Regions from separate parts of the Streptomyces sp. GL_148 genome, predicted to be linked through region 1. Evidence: riboswitches for the same ligand, from Rfam matches in the RefSeq annotation. Region 1 holds a riboswitch; the other holds the start of a gene.

Region 1 (6,995 bases):
CTCAGCGCCGCTTGCTGGCTCCACAATCCGTCACCCCTACCGTCATTCACCTGTGGGCGGGGCTCCGTCAGGAGTCCGCGCCCGGCCTGTCGACGAGCTCGATCTGGTCCACCGCGTTGCACCAGCGACAGCGGACCGACTCGATGGTCTCATTGACCACCTCGCGCTCCTCGACCTTGGGCTCCCCGGCGAGGTCCAGGTGGACGTACTCCACTACCTTCGACGAACGGGTGACGTCGAAGCGCGTGAGGTTGCCGCACAGGGTGCAGCGCCACCGGGTGGTGTCGGTCGGCAGGGGAACCGTCATCAGGCCGCTCTCTCCTTCTATCGCTCACATGGCGCAAGCGCCGCACCCTCCCGTGTCGTCACGGGTGGTGCGCGCGTGCGCGCGTAGCTCGTAACCCTACGGCCTGCCGCGCCCGCTGGTGGGCCCGGCTGGGTCATGCTCGTTCGCATGATCGTAAGGTGGCAGGCCGTACGCGACGCCGCCCGGGGCCCGGTGATCACCCATGCGCTGATCGCCGGCTGCTGCGTGGTGTTCGTGCTGAGCCCGGCGTCGGGGCTGAACCCGGTCTACGGGACGGGCGATCAGCTCCTGGCCACGGGCACGGCGTACTTCCGGCGCTGGGGCGTGGTCCCCGACGAGCTCTTCACCGGCTCGGGCCGGGTGGCGCTCACTCCCCTCACGGCCCTGTTCGTCCACGGGAGCTGGCTGCACCTGCTGGGCAACATGCTCTTCCTCTACGTCTTCGGGGCGATGACGGAGCGGCGCATGGGCCGGGCCGGGTTCCTCTGCTTCTACGTCTGTACGGGCTACCTGGCCCTGGCGGCGTACGCCGCGGCCTACGCCTCCTCGGACCAGACCCTGGTCGGGGCCTCCGGGGCGATCTCCGCGGTCCTGGGCGCCTTCCTGTACCTCTTCCCCAAGGCGCGGGTGACGAGCCTGTTCCCGTTCCTCTTCTTCCTGCCGCTGCGCTTCCCCTCGTGGATCGTGCTGATGTTCTGGTTCGGCCTGCAGTGGCTGGCGGCGCACCGGGCGGCGAGCGGGCCGGGAGTCGCCTATCTGGCCCACGTGGTGGGCTTCTCGGTGGGCTTCCTCTACGCGTGGGCCCGCTACCGGGGTGGGACTAGAGTGAGCCGACCAGTGACTGCCGTCGAGGGAGAGAGCCAACCGTGATCACCGCACTCGTGCTCATCAAGACCAGCGTGGACCGGATCCCCGAGATCGCCGAGGCCATCGCCGCGCTGGACAGCGTCAGCGAGGTCTACTCGGTCACGGGCACCTACGACCTCATCGCGCTGGTCCGGGTGTCCCGGCACGAGGACCTGGCCGACATCATCCCCGGCCGCATCAGCAAGATCCCGGGCGTCGAGGCGACGGACACGCACGTGGCGTTCCGCACGTACTCCCAGCACGACCTGGAAGCAGCCTTCGCGATCGGCCTCGACGCGTAGGGCCTGGCCGGCCGGGGAACGTCAGCAGGTCTCGGGCGACCGTCCCGGGCTTCAGCCGGCACCGAGCCCGGGCGCGCCAATCCAGCCGTCCGGCGTTTGAGGACCGGGTCAGGGCGGAGCCCTGCTGGGGGTCCCCCCGGACGGAGTCTGGGGGATGGTGGAAGGGCGGGTAGGGGACAGCCCCCGCAGGGCAGCCGGCCCCCGCGGTCCGGCCATCGCCCGTTCCCGGACCCGGGCACGGTCCCGCCACCAGTCCCGGGCCGCCGACGGGCTCCAGTGGACATCGCCGTCGCCCCCGTACCCCTTGAACGGTTCGCAGTCGGCCGCGCAGATGAGGGCGTGGGCCGGGCCTGCGCGGGTGTCATGGGCTGGCGGTTCGCCCACCAGGGCGCGGCCAGTCGGGATCGGGTCCCATTAGGTCATGCCCCGTCACCTCTCAGACCGCGGGGACGCAGCGGCCCTCTTCGGTGCGGTACTGCCACTTGGCGCCGTCCGCGACGAGCTCCTTCACCGCGCGGACGAAGCGCTCCACGTGCTCGTCGGGGGTGCCGGCGCCGAAGCTGACGCGGATCGCGTTCAGGGACCGCTCCCCCGGGGCCGCCTCCGGGGCTCCGCACTCGCCCTGGGCCTGCGGCTCGCTGCCGAGCAGGGTGCGGACCAGCGGGTGCGCACAGAACAGGCCGTCGCGGACGCCGATGCCGTACTCGGCGGAGAGCGCGGCCGCGAAGTGCGAGCTGTTCCAGCCGTCGACGACGAAGGAGATGACGCCGACGCGGGGGGCGTCGTCGCCGAAGAGGGACAGGACGCGGACCGCCGGGACCTCGGCGAGGCCAGCCCGGACCTTGGTGATGAGGCGCTGCTCGCGGGCGACGAGGGTCTCGAAGCCGGCTTCCTTCAGCGCCTTGCAGGCGGAGGCGATGGAGTAGACGCCGATGACGTTCGGGGAGCCGGCCTCGTGGCGCGCGGCCGTGGTGTGCCACTCGACGTCCACGCCGCCGTCCTCACGGCGGGCCACCTTGCGCGAGGCGCCGCCGCCCGCGAGGTACGGGTCGGCCTCCTGGAGCCAGTCCGCGCGGCCGGCGAGCACGCCCGAGCCGAAGGGGGCGTAGAGCTTGTGTCCGGAGAAGGCGACCCAGTCCACGTCGAGGTCCTGGACGGAGACGGGGTGGTGCGGGGCCAGCTGGGCGGCGTCCAGGACGATGCGGGCGCCTTGGGCGTGCGCGGCGGCGGCGAGTTCCTTGACGGGCCACAGCTCGCCGGTGACGTTGGAGGCGCCGGTGACGCAGACCAGCGCCGGGCCGTAGCCCTCTTCAATTGATGCCGTGCGGTCGGCGAGTGCGCGCTCCAGGGTGGCGACGGCCTCGTCCGGGGTGCGGGGGGCGTTGAGGTAGGTGACCTGGGCGTTCGTCCACGGGAGCAGCGAGGCGTGGTGCTCGGTCTCGAAGACGAAGACCTGGCAGTCGGCCGGGAGCACGGCGGCCAGCAGGTTGAGGGAGTCGGTGGTGGACCGGGTGAAGATCACCTGGTCGGAGGGGCGGCAGTCGAGGAACTGGGCGACCGTGACCCGGCTCTGCTCGAACAGGTCGGTGGAGAGCTGCGAGAGGTACCCGGCGCCGCGGTGGACGCTGCCGTAGTACGGGGCGTACGCGGCCACGTCGTCCCAGACCCGCTGCAGCGCGGGAGCGCTGGCCGCGTAGTCGAGGGCGGCGTAGGTGACCTCGCCGCCGGTGACGAGCGGCACGGTGACCTCACGGCCGAGGACCGCCAGCGGCTCGGCACAGGCAGGGCCCCCGGCCACAGAGGTGACGGCGGCGGTGACGGCGGCAGCAGTGCCAGAGTTAAGGGACGCAGACAGGGTTGCGGACATGGCGGTATCTCCCGGCAGGCAGGTGTGAATGGCTTCGGTGTGCCCGTACGCGGATACGGCGCTGCGGCCGTTCGGGGTACGGGAGTGCCCCGGAATGCGGATCGGCCGCCGCGCGCAGATGTGCTGCCGCAGGCGTGCTGCGGGTACGCGGAAGTGACCCTGTTCCGAGGGGTGAAGAAGGGGCGGAGTCGCCCTATCGCATTCGCTTGCTCACGGAAAACGCTCCTCAGAAGACCAGGATCCCTGGCCCGACACCCCAATAGGAGGTGTGAGGGATCCGCGCTTGCCGTAGACCTCACTGCCTACGGCCTGGTCATCACCCGGGGCACCCCGCCACGGAAGGAGGGTTGCCGGACAGCAAGCCGGGGCCTAAACGCTGTCACTCGTGACCTGAGGAGCATCCTGCCACACGATCTTCCGAACGCAAGACCCCGGTCCACATGGCGGACCGGGGTCAGTGCTGGATCTTGGCCGGATCCCGTCGGATCGGCCAGACGCCGTAGCGGCTACGCGTTGCTCGCCGCCACCCAGCGGGCCAGCGCGGCCCGGGCCGCGCCCGAGTCCACCGACTCCGCCGCCCGGAGGACACCGGCGGCGAGCTGCTCCTCCAGGGTGCCCGGGCCCGGGTCCAGCGCGACCAGGGCCGCCGCCGAGTTCAGGAGCACCGCGTCGCGGACCGGGCCGGTCTCGCCGGCCAGCAGGCGGCGGGCGACGTCCGCGTTGAACGAGGCGTCCGCGCCGGCCAGCGCGGAGACGTCCACCAGCGGGATGCCGATGTCGCGCGGGTCGAAGCCCTGCTCCCTGACCTCGCCGTCGCGGACCCACCAGACCCGGGAGGTCGCCGTGGTGGTGAGCTCGTCGAGCCCGTCGTCACCGCGGAAGACCAGCGCCGAGGAGCCCCGCTCCGCCAGGACGCCCGCGACGATCGGGGCCACCCGCGCGTCGGCCACGCCGGTGGCCTGCGCCCGGACCCTCGCCGGGTTGGTCAGCGGGCCGAGGAAGTTGAAGGTGGTCCGGATGCCGAGCTCCCGGCGGGCCGCCGCCACGTGCCGCAGCGCGGGGTGGAACTTGACCGCGAAGCAGAAGGTGATCCCGGCTTCCTCGGCCACCTCCACCACCCGCGCGGGGGTGAGGTCGAGGTTGACGCCCAGCTTCTCCAGGACGTCCGAGGAGCCGCTCGCGGAGGACGAGGCCCGGTTGCCGTGCTTGACCACCTTGGCGCCCGTACCGGCCACCACGATGGCCGACATCGTGGAGATGTTGACCGTCTTGGCCCCGTCGCCCCCGGTGCCGACGATGTCCACCGTCCGGCCGGGCACCTCGATCAGGTTGGCGTGTTCGTACATGGCGCGGACCAGGCCGTTGATCTCGGAGACGGTCTCCCCCTTGGCCCGCAGCGCGACCGCGAAGCCGGCGATCTGGGCGTCGGTGGCCTCCCCGCGCATGATCCGGTCCATGGCCCAGGCCGTGTCGTCGGCGCCGAGGTCACGGCCGGTCAGCAGGGCCTCCAGAACGCCCGGCCAACCGCGGGCCGCCGCGCTGTCGCCGCCTGCCGGGGTCACCAGGTTCATGGTCCGCTCCTGCTGCTCGTCGAGGATTCCACGTCGAATGGGGAAGGGCTTCAGCCTATCCAGCCCCGGGGACGGCAAAGAGCCCCGTCCAGACACTGGACGGGGCTCTCGCCGTGGCGACACCAGGACTGACCGAAATCAGTCCCTCAAGCAGTCATGCGTCATGCGTACTGCGTGAATCGTGAAGCTCTGAAGCCGTGAAGCCGTGATGCGGGAGATCAGTGGTGGCCGTGGCCGTTCTGGATCTCCTTGTACTCCTCGACCGTGGGCTTCGGGATCTGGTTGTTCTCCCCGTAGTAGCCCTTGCTGAGCTTGGCGCGGAGCTTCTCCAGCATCTTCACCTTGCGCTCGACACCGTTCTCGTCGACCGTGGGGCCGATCTCGGCGGGCTCGTACTGCTCGTACGAGGTGAGCGTGTGCAGCTTGCCCTGCGAGAGCGGCTCGTGGACCTCGACGAACTCACCGTGCGGCAGGCGCTTGATGATGCCGGTCTCGCGACCGTGCAGCACCTTGTCCCGGTCCCGGCGCTGGAGGCCGAGGCAGATCCGCTTGGTGATGATGAACGCGATGACCGGACCGACGAAGAACCCGATGCGGGCGAACCAGGTGATCGAGTTGATCGACAGGTGGAAGTACTGCGCGAACATGTCGTTTCCACCGGCGATCAGCAGGATGACGTACCACGTCAGCCATGCCACACCGAAGCCCGTACGGGTCGGGGCGTTGCGCGGGCGGTCCAGGATGTGGTGCTCGCGCTTGTCCCCGGTGACCCAGGACTCGATGAACGGGTAGACCGCGATGGTCGCCAGGACCAGCGGGAAGATCGTGAACGGAATGAACACGCCCAGGGCCAGGGTGTGGCCCCACAGGTTGATCTCCCAGCCGGGCATGGCACGGATCAGGCCCTCGGAGAAGCCCATGTACCAGTCGGGCTGCGCACCGGTGGACACGTGGTCCGGGCGGTACGGGCCGAGCGCCCAGATCGGGTTGATCGAGGCGATGCCCGCGATCAGCGCGATGACACCGAAGACCAGGAAGAAGAAGCCTCCGGCCTTGGCCATGTAGACCGGGAGCAGCGGCATGCCGACGACGTTCTTCTCCGTCTTGCCGGGGCCCGCGAACTGGGTGTGCTTGTGGTAGAAGACCAGGATCAGGTGGGCCACCAGCAGGCCCATCATGATGCCGGGCAGCAGCAGGATGTGCACCGAGTAGAGCCGGCCCACGAAGTCGCCGCCGGGGAACTCCCCACCGAAGAAGAAGAACGACAGGTACGTGCCCACGATCGGCACGGACAGCATCGCGCCTTCCATGAAGCGGACACCGGTGCCCGAGAGCAGGTCGTCCGGCAGGGAGTAACCGGTGAAACCGGTGAACATGCCGAGGACCAGCAGCAGGAAGCCGAAGACCCAGTTGACCTCACGCGGCTTGCGGAACGCGCCGGTGAAGAACACGCGCATCATGTGCACGAGCATCGCCGCGATGAAGATCAGCGCCGACCAGTGGTGGATCTGCCGGATGAGCAGACCGCCACGGACGTCGAAGCTGATTTCCAGGGTCGACTTGAAGGCCTCCGACATCGCGACACCCTGCATGGGGATGTACGAACCGTCGTAGTGCACTTCGTTCATGCTCGGGTGGAAGAACAGCGTCAGGTACACACCCGTGAGGATGAGGATGATGAAGCTGTAGAGGCAGATCTCGCCCAGCATGAAGGACCAGTGGTCCGGGAAGATCTTGCGCATGTTGGCCTTGGCGAGGCTGTAGATGCCCAGCCGGCCGTCGGCCCAGTCGGCTACGCGCTCGCCGGCCGGAGCCTTGCGCTCTTTGGTTTGAGTGGCAGTGCTCATCCGCGCTCCCAGAATGAGGGACCGACGGGCTCTTCGAAGTCGCCGAGCGCCTCGAGGAAACCTTCGTCATTGACGCCGATCCGCAGCTGCGGGAGCGCGTGACCAGCCGGGCCGAAGATGACTCGGGCGCCGTCGGAGAGGTCGAAGGTGGACTGGTGGCACGGGCAGAGCACGTGGTGCGACTGCTGCTCGTACAGGCTGATCGGGCAGCCGACGTGGGTGCAGATCTTGGAGTAGGCCACGATCCCGTCGTGG
Region 2 (6,995 bases), 1.8 Mb from region 1:
GTGGGCGGGTGCGGCTGGTTGGTCCCTGCGGGGCTGGGTCCCCTACCCACCCTTCGCCCGTTCCCCGGGCTGCGCCCGGACCCTTGCCGGGTGCGGCGCCGTTGCCGGGGGCCAGCCCCCGGGGCCCCCGCGCCTCAAGCGCCGGCGGGGCTGGAATTGCCCTCCGGGCAATCCAGCGCGCCGTGCACTGCGTGCACGTTCAGGCTGACGCCGGCCGAATCCAGCCTCGCCGGCGTTTGAGGCGCGGGGTCTGGGGCGGAGCCCCAGGGGGTCCGGGCGCAGCCCGGTACCCCCTCCCAGCCCGTCCGGCGCTTGAGGACCGGGTCCGGGCTGGCCCGGGGAACGGTGGAAGGGCGGGTAGGGGACTCCGCCCCGCGCAGCGGCAAGGGTTGCTGCGGGGACTCCGCCCCGCGCAGCGGCAAAGGTCGCTGCGGGGGACTCCGCCCCGTGCCGGGAGGGTCAGGCGCGCAGGGCGTCCAGTTGGGACGTGAGCCATTGGGCCGGGGGGAGGGCGGTGGCGGCCACCGCGAGGCGCTTCGTGCGGTCCGCGCGCTCCGCCGCCGGCATGGAGAGGGCCGCGTGCAACGCCTCCGCCGTGGCCGTCACGTCGTACGGGTTCACCGTCAGCGCGTCCGCGCGCAGCTCCTCGTATGCCCCCGCCCCGGTGGACAGCACCAGCACGCACCCCGCCTCCGAGACCACCGGGATCTCCTTCGCGACGAGGTTCATGCCGTCCCGCACCGGATTGACCAGCGCCACGTCCGCCAGCCGGTACGCGGCCAGCGACCGCGCGAAGTCGTCCTCCACGGAGACCAGCACCGGCTGCCAGTCGGCCGCGGCGAACTCCGTGTTGATCGCCGCGGCCAGCTCCCGTACCGACTCGGTGTACTCCCGGTAGACGGCCAGGTCCTGCCGGGACGGGTAGGCGGAGGCCAGATGGACCACCCGGCCGCGCCATTCGGGGTGGACCGTCAGCAGCTCCCGGTACGCCAGCAGCCCCCGCAGGATGTTCTTCGACAGCTCCGTGCGGTCCACCCGGACGATCGTCTTCAGCCCGCCGACCTCCGCCCGCAGCGCCGCCAGCTTGTCGTCCACCTCCGGCCGGTGCGCGAGCCCGCGCAGCTCGTCCCCGTCCACGCCGAGCGGGTACGGGGTCACCGAGGTGAACCGCTTCTCCTCGTACTTCCCGCGGTCCGCGAGCAGCTTGCGGTGCCACACCCCGGCCTGTCCGTCCCGGGGAAAGAAGGGGTCCGCGATGCCGGTCGCATCATCGAGGTGCGCGCCGGCGATGAAGTTGTCCGCCCACCCCCAGGTGTGGAACCCCAGCCGGTCCGCCCCGAGCATCCCCCACACCAACTGGCTCCGGATGTCCGCCGGGAGCATCTCCAGGAACTCCCGCGAGGCCCACGGCGTGTGCGTGAAGTGCCCGATCCGCAGGTCGGGGCGGAACTCCCGGAGCATCCCGGGGGCCAGGGCCAGGTGGTAGTCCTGGATCAGGACCGCCGCGCCCTCGGCCGCCTCCTCCGCCAGCGCCGCCGCGAAGGCCTCGTTGTACGTGACGTACGAGGCCCAGCGCCGCCGGAACTCCGCGTCGAAGACCGGCTCGCGGGGGACGTCGTACAGGTGGTGGTGGAGGAACCACAGCACCGAGTTCGCGATGCCGTTGTACGCGGCGTCGTAGACCTCGGGGTCGATGTCGAGCATGCGCACGCCCGGCTCGGCGACCCCCCGCCGTACCGCCTCCCGGTCCGCGTCGGACAGGGCCGCGCAGATCCACAGCGCCCCCGGCTGCTCCGCGAGGGCCGCGGAGAGGCCGGAGACGAGGCCGCCCCCGCCGCGGCGGGCACTGAGCGTGCCGGCCGCGTCGAGGGCGTACGAGAGGGGGCCGCGATTCGCGGCGACGAGCACCTGGGAAGCCATGCGGCGAACCTAGCCCGCCTCGCCTCCGGTCAAACGTCAGCGCCTGCGTGTGCGCCGGACCGAGAGGAAGAGCACACCGCCGATCCGGGCGTTACGCCACGCGACGGTGCGCGTACTCCTCGATGTCGAGCATCGGCGGCCGCTCCTCGGTGTCCACGGCGTAGGTGTGCGGCACGAACCCCTCCGGGCCGCGCTCGAACTGCGTCAGCTCGGGGCGTACGAGGTGCCCGCGCGAGAGCCTCACCTGCGCCGTGCGGTAGATCGCGGCGGCCATCCGTCCCAGCGCCTGGCCGTCCTGGTGCCGGTGCAGCCGTACGCCCACGTCCACCTGGGCCAGCGCGTCCAGCCCGGCCGTGTGCAGCGCGTCCACCAGCAGGCCCAGCTCGACCCCGTAGCCCACGGGGAACGGCAGCCGCTCCAGCAGCTCGCGGCGTACGGCGTACTCGCCGCCCAGCGGCTGGACGAAGCCGGCCAGCTGCGGCCAGTGGAGGTTGAGCAGGGGGCGGGCCACCAGCTCCGTGACCCGGCCGCCCTGGCCGTGGCCCTTGGCGGAGGCCGGGGCGGCCGGGTCGCCGAACTCCTGGCCGAGGGGTCGGTCGTACATCGCCTTGACGAACCGCACGTCCGGATCGGTGAGCAGCGGGCCGACGATCCCGGAGACGAAGGAGGCCGAGAAGTCGCGCAGATCGGCGTCCACGAAGCAGACGACGTCACCGGTGGTGACCAGCAGCGAGCGCCACAGCACCTCGCCCTTGCCGGGCAGTGCCGGGATCCGCGGCAGGACCTCGTCGCGGTGCACCACCCGGGCCCCGGCCTTGGCCGCGACCTCCGCGGTGCGGTCTGTGGAGCCCGAGTCGATCACGACGAGCTCGTCCACCAGGGGCACCGGCAAGCCCTCGATCAGATCGCGTCGGATCACCTCGACGATCTCGCCGACCGTCGCCTCCTCGTTCAGCGCCGGCAACACCACGCTCACCGTGGTCCCCGCTGCCCGCTTGGCCGAAAGCAGCTGGCCGAGCGGTCGGTCGGCGGCTGACCAGGAGCGGTCTGCCAGCCAGCGCTCCACCTCTTCCAGCACCTTCAGCACTCCCTGGTTCTTCACTGGTTTGGACCGAAATATGATCCATCTCGCGGTTCGGACGGCTGTCTCAACCGTCCGGGCCTTCGGTTACAGTCTTGAACAACGCGAAGGTCCACCGCATGCCGGGGGTCCCCGCGTACAAACGCACCGGCGCGCCGCAGAGCGCGTGTGCCGGTGCCATACCGCTCATCCAGAGGGGCAGAGGGACACGGCCCGTTGAAGCCCCGGCAACCCTCCAGTCGGTTCTCGCGATCGCGCATTCCAGCGCCGCCAGCGAGGTCCCCGGCTAGGGAAGGTGCCAATTCCGTCTCATGGCGAAGTGCGCCATGGGGAAGATGAGGAGAAAGGGCCTCGCCATCATGGCTGCACAGTCTGTCGCAACCTCTGCCGAAACCGTTGAAATCAATACTGTCGTTGAAGCTGGCACCGTCGGCACCTCTGTCGATCTCGGTCCCGCCACCGGCCTTTCCTGTCGTGAGTGCGGTACCCGCTTCGAGCTCGGCCCGATCTTCGCCTGCGCCGAGTGCTTCGGCCCGCTCGAAGTCGCCTACGACCTGCCGCTCGGTGACCCGGAAGCCCTGCGCGCCGCCATCGAGGCCGGCCCGAACAACATCTGGCGCTACGCGCCGCTGCTGCCCGTCCCGGCGGACGTGGCCTCCAAGCCGAGCCTGAACCCCGGCTTCACCAAGCTCGTGGACGCGGCCAACCTGGCCAAGGAGCTCGGCGTCACCGGCAAGCTGTACGTCAAGGACGACTCCGGCAACCCGACGCACTCCTTCAAGGACCGCGTCGTGGCCATCGCCGTCGAGGCCGCCCGCGCCTTCGGCTTCACCACCCTCTCCTGCTCCTCCACCGGCAACCTGGCCGGCGCCGTCGGCGCCGCGGCCGCGCGCGCCGGCTTCCGCTCCTGCGTGTTCATCCCGCACGACCTGGAGCAGGGCAAGGTCGTCATGGCCGGTGTCTACGGTGGTGACCTCGTCGGCATCGAGGGCAACTACGACGACGTCAACCGCTTCTGCTCCGAGCTCATCGGCGACCCGCTGGGCGAGGGCTGGGGCTTCGTCAACGTCAACCTGCGCCCGTACTACGGCGAGGGTTCCAAGACCCTGGCGTACGAGATCTGCGAGCAGCTCGGCTGGCAGCTGCCCGACCAGATCGTCATCCCGATCGCGTCCGGCTCGCAGCTCACGAAGATCGACAAGGGTCTGCAGGAGCTGATCAAGCTCGGTCTCGTCGAGGACAAGCCGTACAAGATCTTCGGCGCCCAGGCCGAAGGCTGCTCGCCCGTCTCGACCGCCTTCAAGGCCGGTCACGAGGTGGTCCGCCCGCAGAAGCCGAACACCATCGCCAAGTCGCTGGCCATCGGCAACCCGGCGGACGGCCCGTACGTCCTGGACATCGCGCGCCGCACCGGCGGCTTCGTCGAGGACGTCAACGACGAGCAGGTCGTCGAGGCCATCAAGATCCTCGCCCAGACCGAGGGCATCTTCGCCGAGACCGCGGGCGGCGTGACCGTCGGCGTCACGAAGAAGCTCATCGAGAACGGGCAGCTCGACCCCACGCTGACCACCGTGGTCCTGAACACCGGTGACGGCCTCAAGACCCTGGAGGCGGTGGCCGAAGGTGGTGGCCAGACCGCCACCATCCGCCCGAGCCTGGACGCGTTCCGCGCCGCCAACCTGGCCTGATCTCTCTCCCTGCACACCGGAAAGGCAGTAGCGCCATGAGCGTCAACGTCCGCATCCCCACCATCCTGCGCACCTACACCGGCGGCCAGGCCGAGGTCCCCGCCGAGGGCGCGACCCTCGAAGAGGTCATCCAGTCGCTGGAGGCCAGCCACCCCGGCATCGCCGCGCGCGTCCTGGACGACCAGGGCAAGCTGCGCCGCTTCGTCAACGTCTACGTCAACGACGACGACGTGCGCTTCGAGGGTGGGCTGCAGACGTCCACCCCGGACGGCGCGGGCATCTCGATCATCCCCGCCGTCGCGGGCGGCTGCTGAGCGGCCAACGGCTCGTAGAAACTGAATTGCCCCCTCCGTTACTAAACGGAGGGGGCAATTCTGCTTGGTTGGGCGCGGTAGAGTTGGGGAAGTCCCCTCCGCTGTTCTTGCCCGCCGCATATGAGCGGGTCGCGAGAGGGTTGACATTGAGTCAACATGCAAGTGCGCTATGGGTCCTTGGCGTGGTTTGTCCGGCCCGAGTTGCCCAGGAATATTCCGGGTTTTCACCCTATTTCAATCTTTTGGCGTGTCCAGAATTCTCGTCGGAATGACCTGTTGCAGACAGCAGCGGTGCGGATACATTCAGCCCCGGTCGAGGCGTTCCGGCGCAAGTTCTGACCCGGGACCGCGAAGTGCGGTCCTGCGCAAGGGCCAGTAATAGGGGAGTTAGGCATGGCTCAGGGCACCGTCAAGTGGTTCAACGCGGAGAAGGGCTACGGCTTCATCGCGGTCGACGGTGGTGCGGATGTGTTCGTCCACTACAGCGCCATCCAGATGGACGGGTACCGCACCCTTGAAGAGGGTCAGCGGGTCGAGTTCGAGATCTCGCAGGGCCAGAAGGGTCCGCAGGCGGACATGGTCAAGCTCGCCGCCGGCTAAGACGCGTTCCGTATTTCCGCTACGATCGCCAAGTCCCGTGAGGGGCAGGGCGAGAAGACGCCCTGTGGGAGTCAACCGCACCGTGTCCGTCCCCGGCTCGCCGGTACGGATCACGCGGCAGTGCAACGCCTGCGTTGTGCCTCTGCTCCCCGAATGCCGGACCAGCGCCCTGAGCGACCCCGGATGAGCCGCCCCCGGGCGACCACGCCGGACAGCCCAGGAACCGCCCCGGCTGCAATCCGTCATCCCCACAGGAATGGTGGATCAAGTCTTAGTCCGACCGCGATCGGCAACGGACATGTACGCGGCCACGCACGGCGGTCGCGCACAGCGACACCACTGCATGCATACGAGGGGCCCACATCCTGGACACGGGATGCGGGCCCCTCGTGCGTGGCGGCTCCGGCGCCCTTGTGGCGTCTGGGTGTTCATCCCGGGTTGGCCGAAGCCGCTTGCACTCGGGGGGGTCGAGTGCTAATCATTGGCGTTAGCACTCTCCTGGTGAGAGTGCTACCTATACGAGGACCGGGTCAGTGAGGCCCGCAGGGTCCGGCGGGAAGAAACCGCCGGGCACGCAGGCCGTCCGTCGCGGGCGCGGGCGCGGTCCGGGAGCAATCCACCGCTGTCCGGGAGGACCACTTCAGATGGCCAAGATCATTGCGTTCAACGAGGAGGCCCGGCGCGGTCTCGAGCGAGGCATGAACCAGCTCGCCGACGCCGTCAAGGTCACCCTTGGCCCCAAGGGTCGCAACGTCGTCCTTGAGAAGAAGTGGGGCGCCCCCACGATCACCAACGATGGTGTCTCCATCGCCAAGGAGATCGAGCTCGAGGACCCGTACGAGAAGATCGGCGCCGAGCTGGTCAAGGAAGTCGCCAAGAAGACGGACGACGTCGCCGGCGACGGTACGACCACCGCCACCGTTCTCGCCCAGGCGCTCGTCCGCGAGGGCCTGCGCAACGTGGCCGCCGGTGCGAACCCGATGGCCCTCAAGCGCGGTATCGAGAAGGCCGTCGAGGCCGTCTCCGCCGCCCTGCTGGCGCAGGCCAAGGATGTCGAGACCAAGGAGCAGATCGCTTCGACGGCCTCCATCTCCGCCGCCGACACCCAGATCGGCGAGCTCATCGCCGAGGCCATGGACAAGGTCGGCAAGGAAGGCGTCATCACGGTCGAGGAGTCGCAGACCTTCGGCCTGGAGCTCGAGCTCACCGAGGGCATGCGCTTCGACAAGGGCTACATCTCGGCGTACTTCGCCACCGACATGGAGCGCATGGAGTCGTCCCTCGACGACCCGTACATCCTGATCGTCAACTCCAAGATCGGCTCGGTCAAGGACCTGCTGCCGCTCCTGGAGAAGGTCATGCAGTCCGGCAAGCCGCTGCTGATCATCGCCG

Evidence for each region. A riboswitch is a leader RNA that binds a small molecule or an ion and turns the genes downstream of it on or off. The one in region 1 is predicted to bind S-adenosylmethionine.
Region 2: linked by a shared signal. The riboswitch ahead of thrC (threonine synthase) and the one ahead of AC3IYI_RS10675 (aminotransferase class V-fold PLP-dependent enzyme) in region 1 are both predicted to bind S-adenosylmethionine.

The regions. Positions count from the first base shown of each region.
Region 1 is NZ_CM174396.1:2,327,657-2,334,651, forward strand. Features, by position in the region: gene AC3IYI_RS10655 (NYN domain-containing protein) at 1-27, opposite strand, end outside; gene AC3IYI_RS10660 (hypothetical protein) at 68-307, opposite strand; gene AC3IYI_RS10665 (rhomboid family intramembrane serine protease) at 455-1,177, shown strand; gene AC3IYI_RS10670 (Lrp/AsnC family transcriptional regulator) at 1,174-1,455, shown strand; gene AC3IYI_RS10675 (aminotransferase class V-fold PLP-dependent enzyme) at 1,892-3,322, opposite strand; SAM riboswitch class IV at 3,597-3,713, opposite strand; gene trpD (anthranilate phosphoribosyltransferase) at 3,829-4,893, opposite strand; gene qcrB (cytochrome bc1 complex cytochrome b subunit) at 5,112-6,740, opposite strand; gene qcrA (cytochrome bc1 complex Rieske iron-sulfur subunit) at 6,737-6,995, opposite strand, start outside.
Region 2 is NZ_CM174396.1:4,108,352-4,115,346, reverse strand. Features, by position in the region: gene AC3IYI_RS18895 (alpha,alpha-trehalose-phosphate synthase (UDP-forming)) at 460-1,920, opposite strand; gene AC3IYI_RS18890 (glucosyl-3-phosphoglycerate synthase) at 2,012-2,998, opposite strand; SAM riboswitch class I at 3,185-3,343, shown strand; gene thrC (threonine synthase) at 3,361-4,689, shown strand; gene AC3IYI_RS18880 (MoaD/ThiS family protein) at 4,725-5,003, shown strand; gene AC3IYI_RS18875 (cold-shock protein) at 5,397-5,603, shown strand; gene groL (chaperonin GroEL) at 6,248-6,995, shown strand, end outside.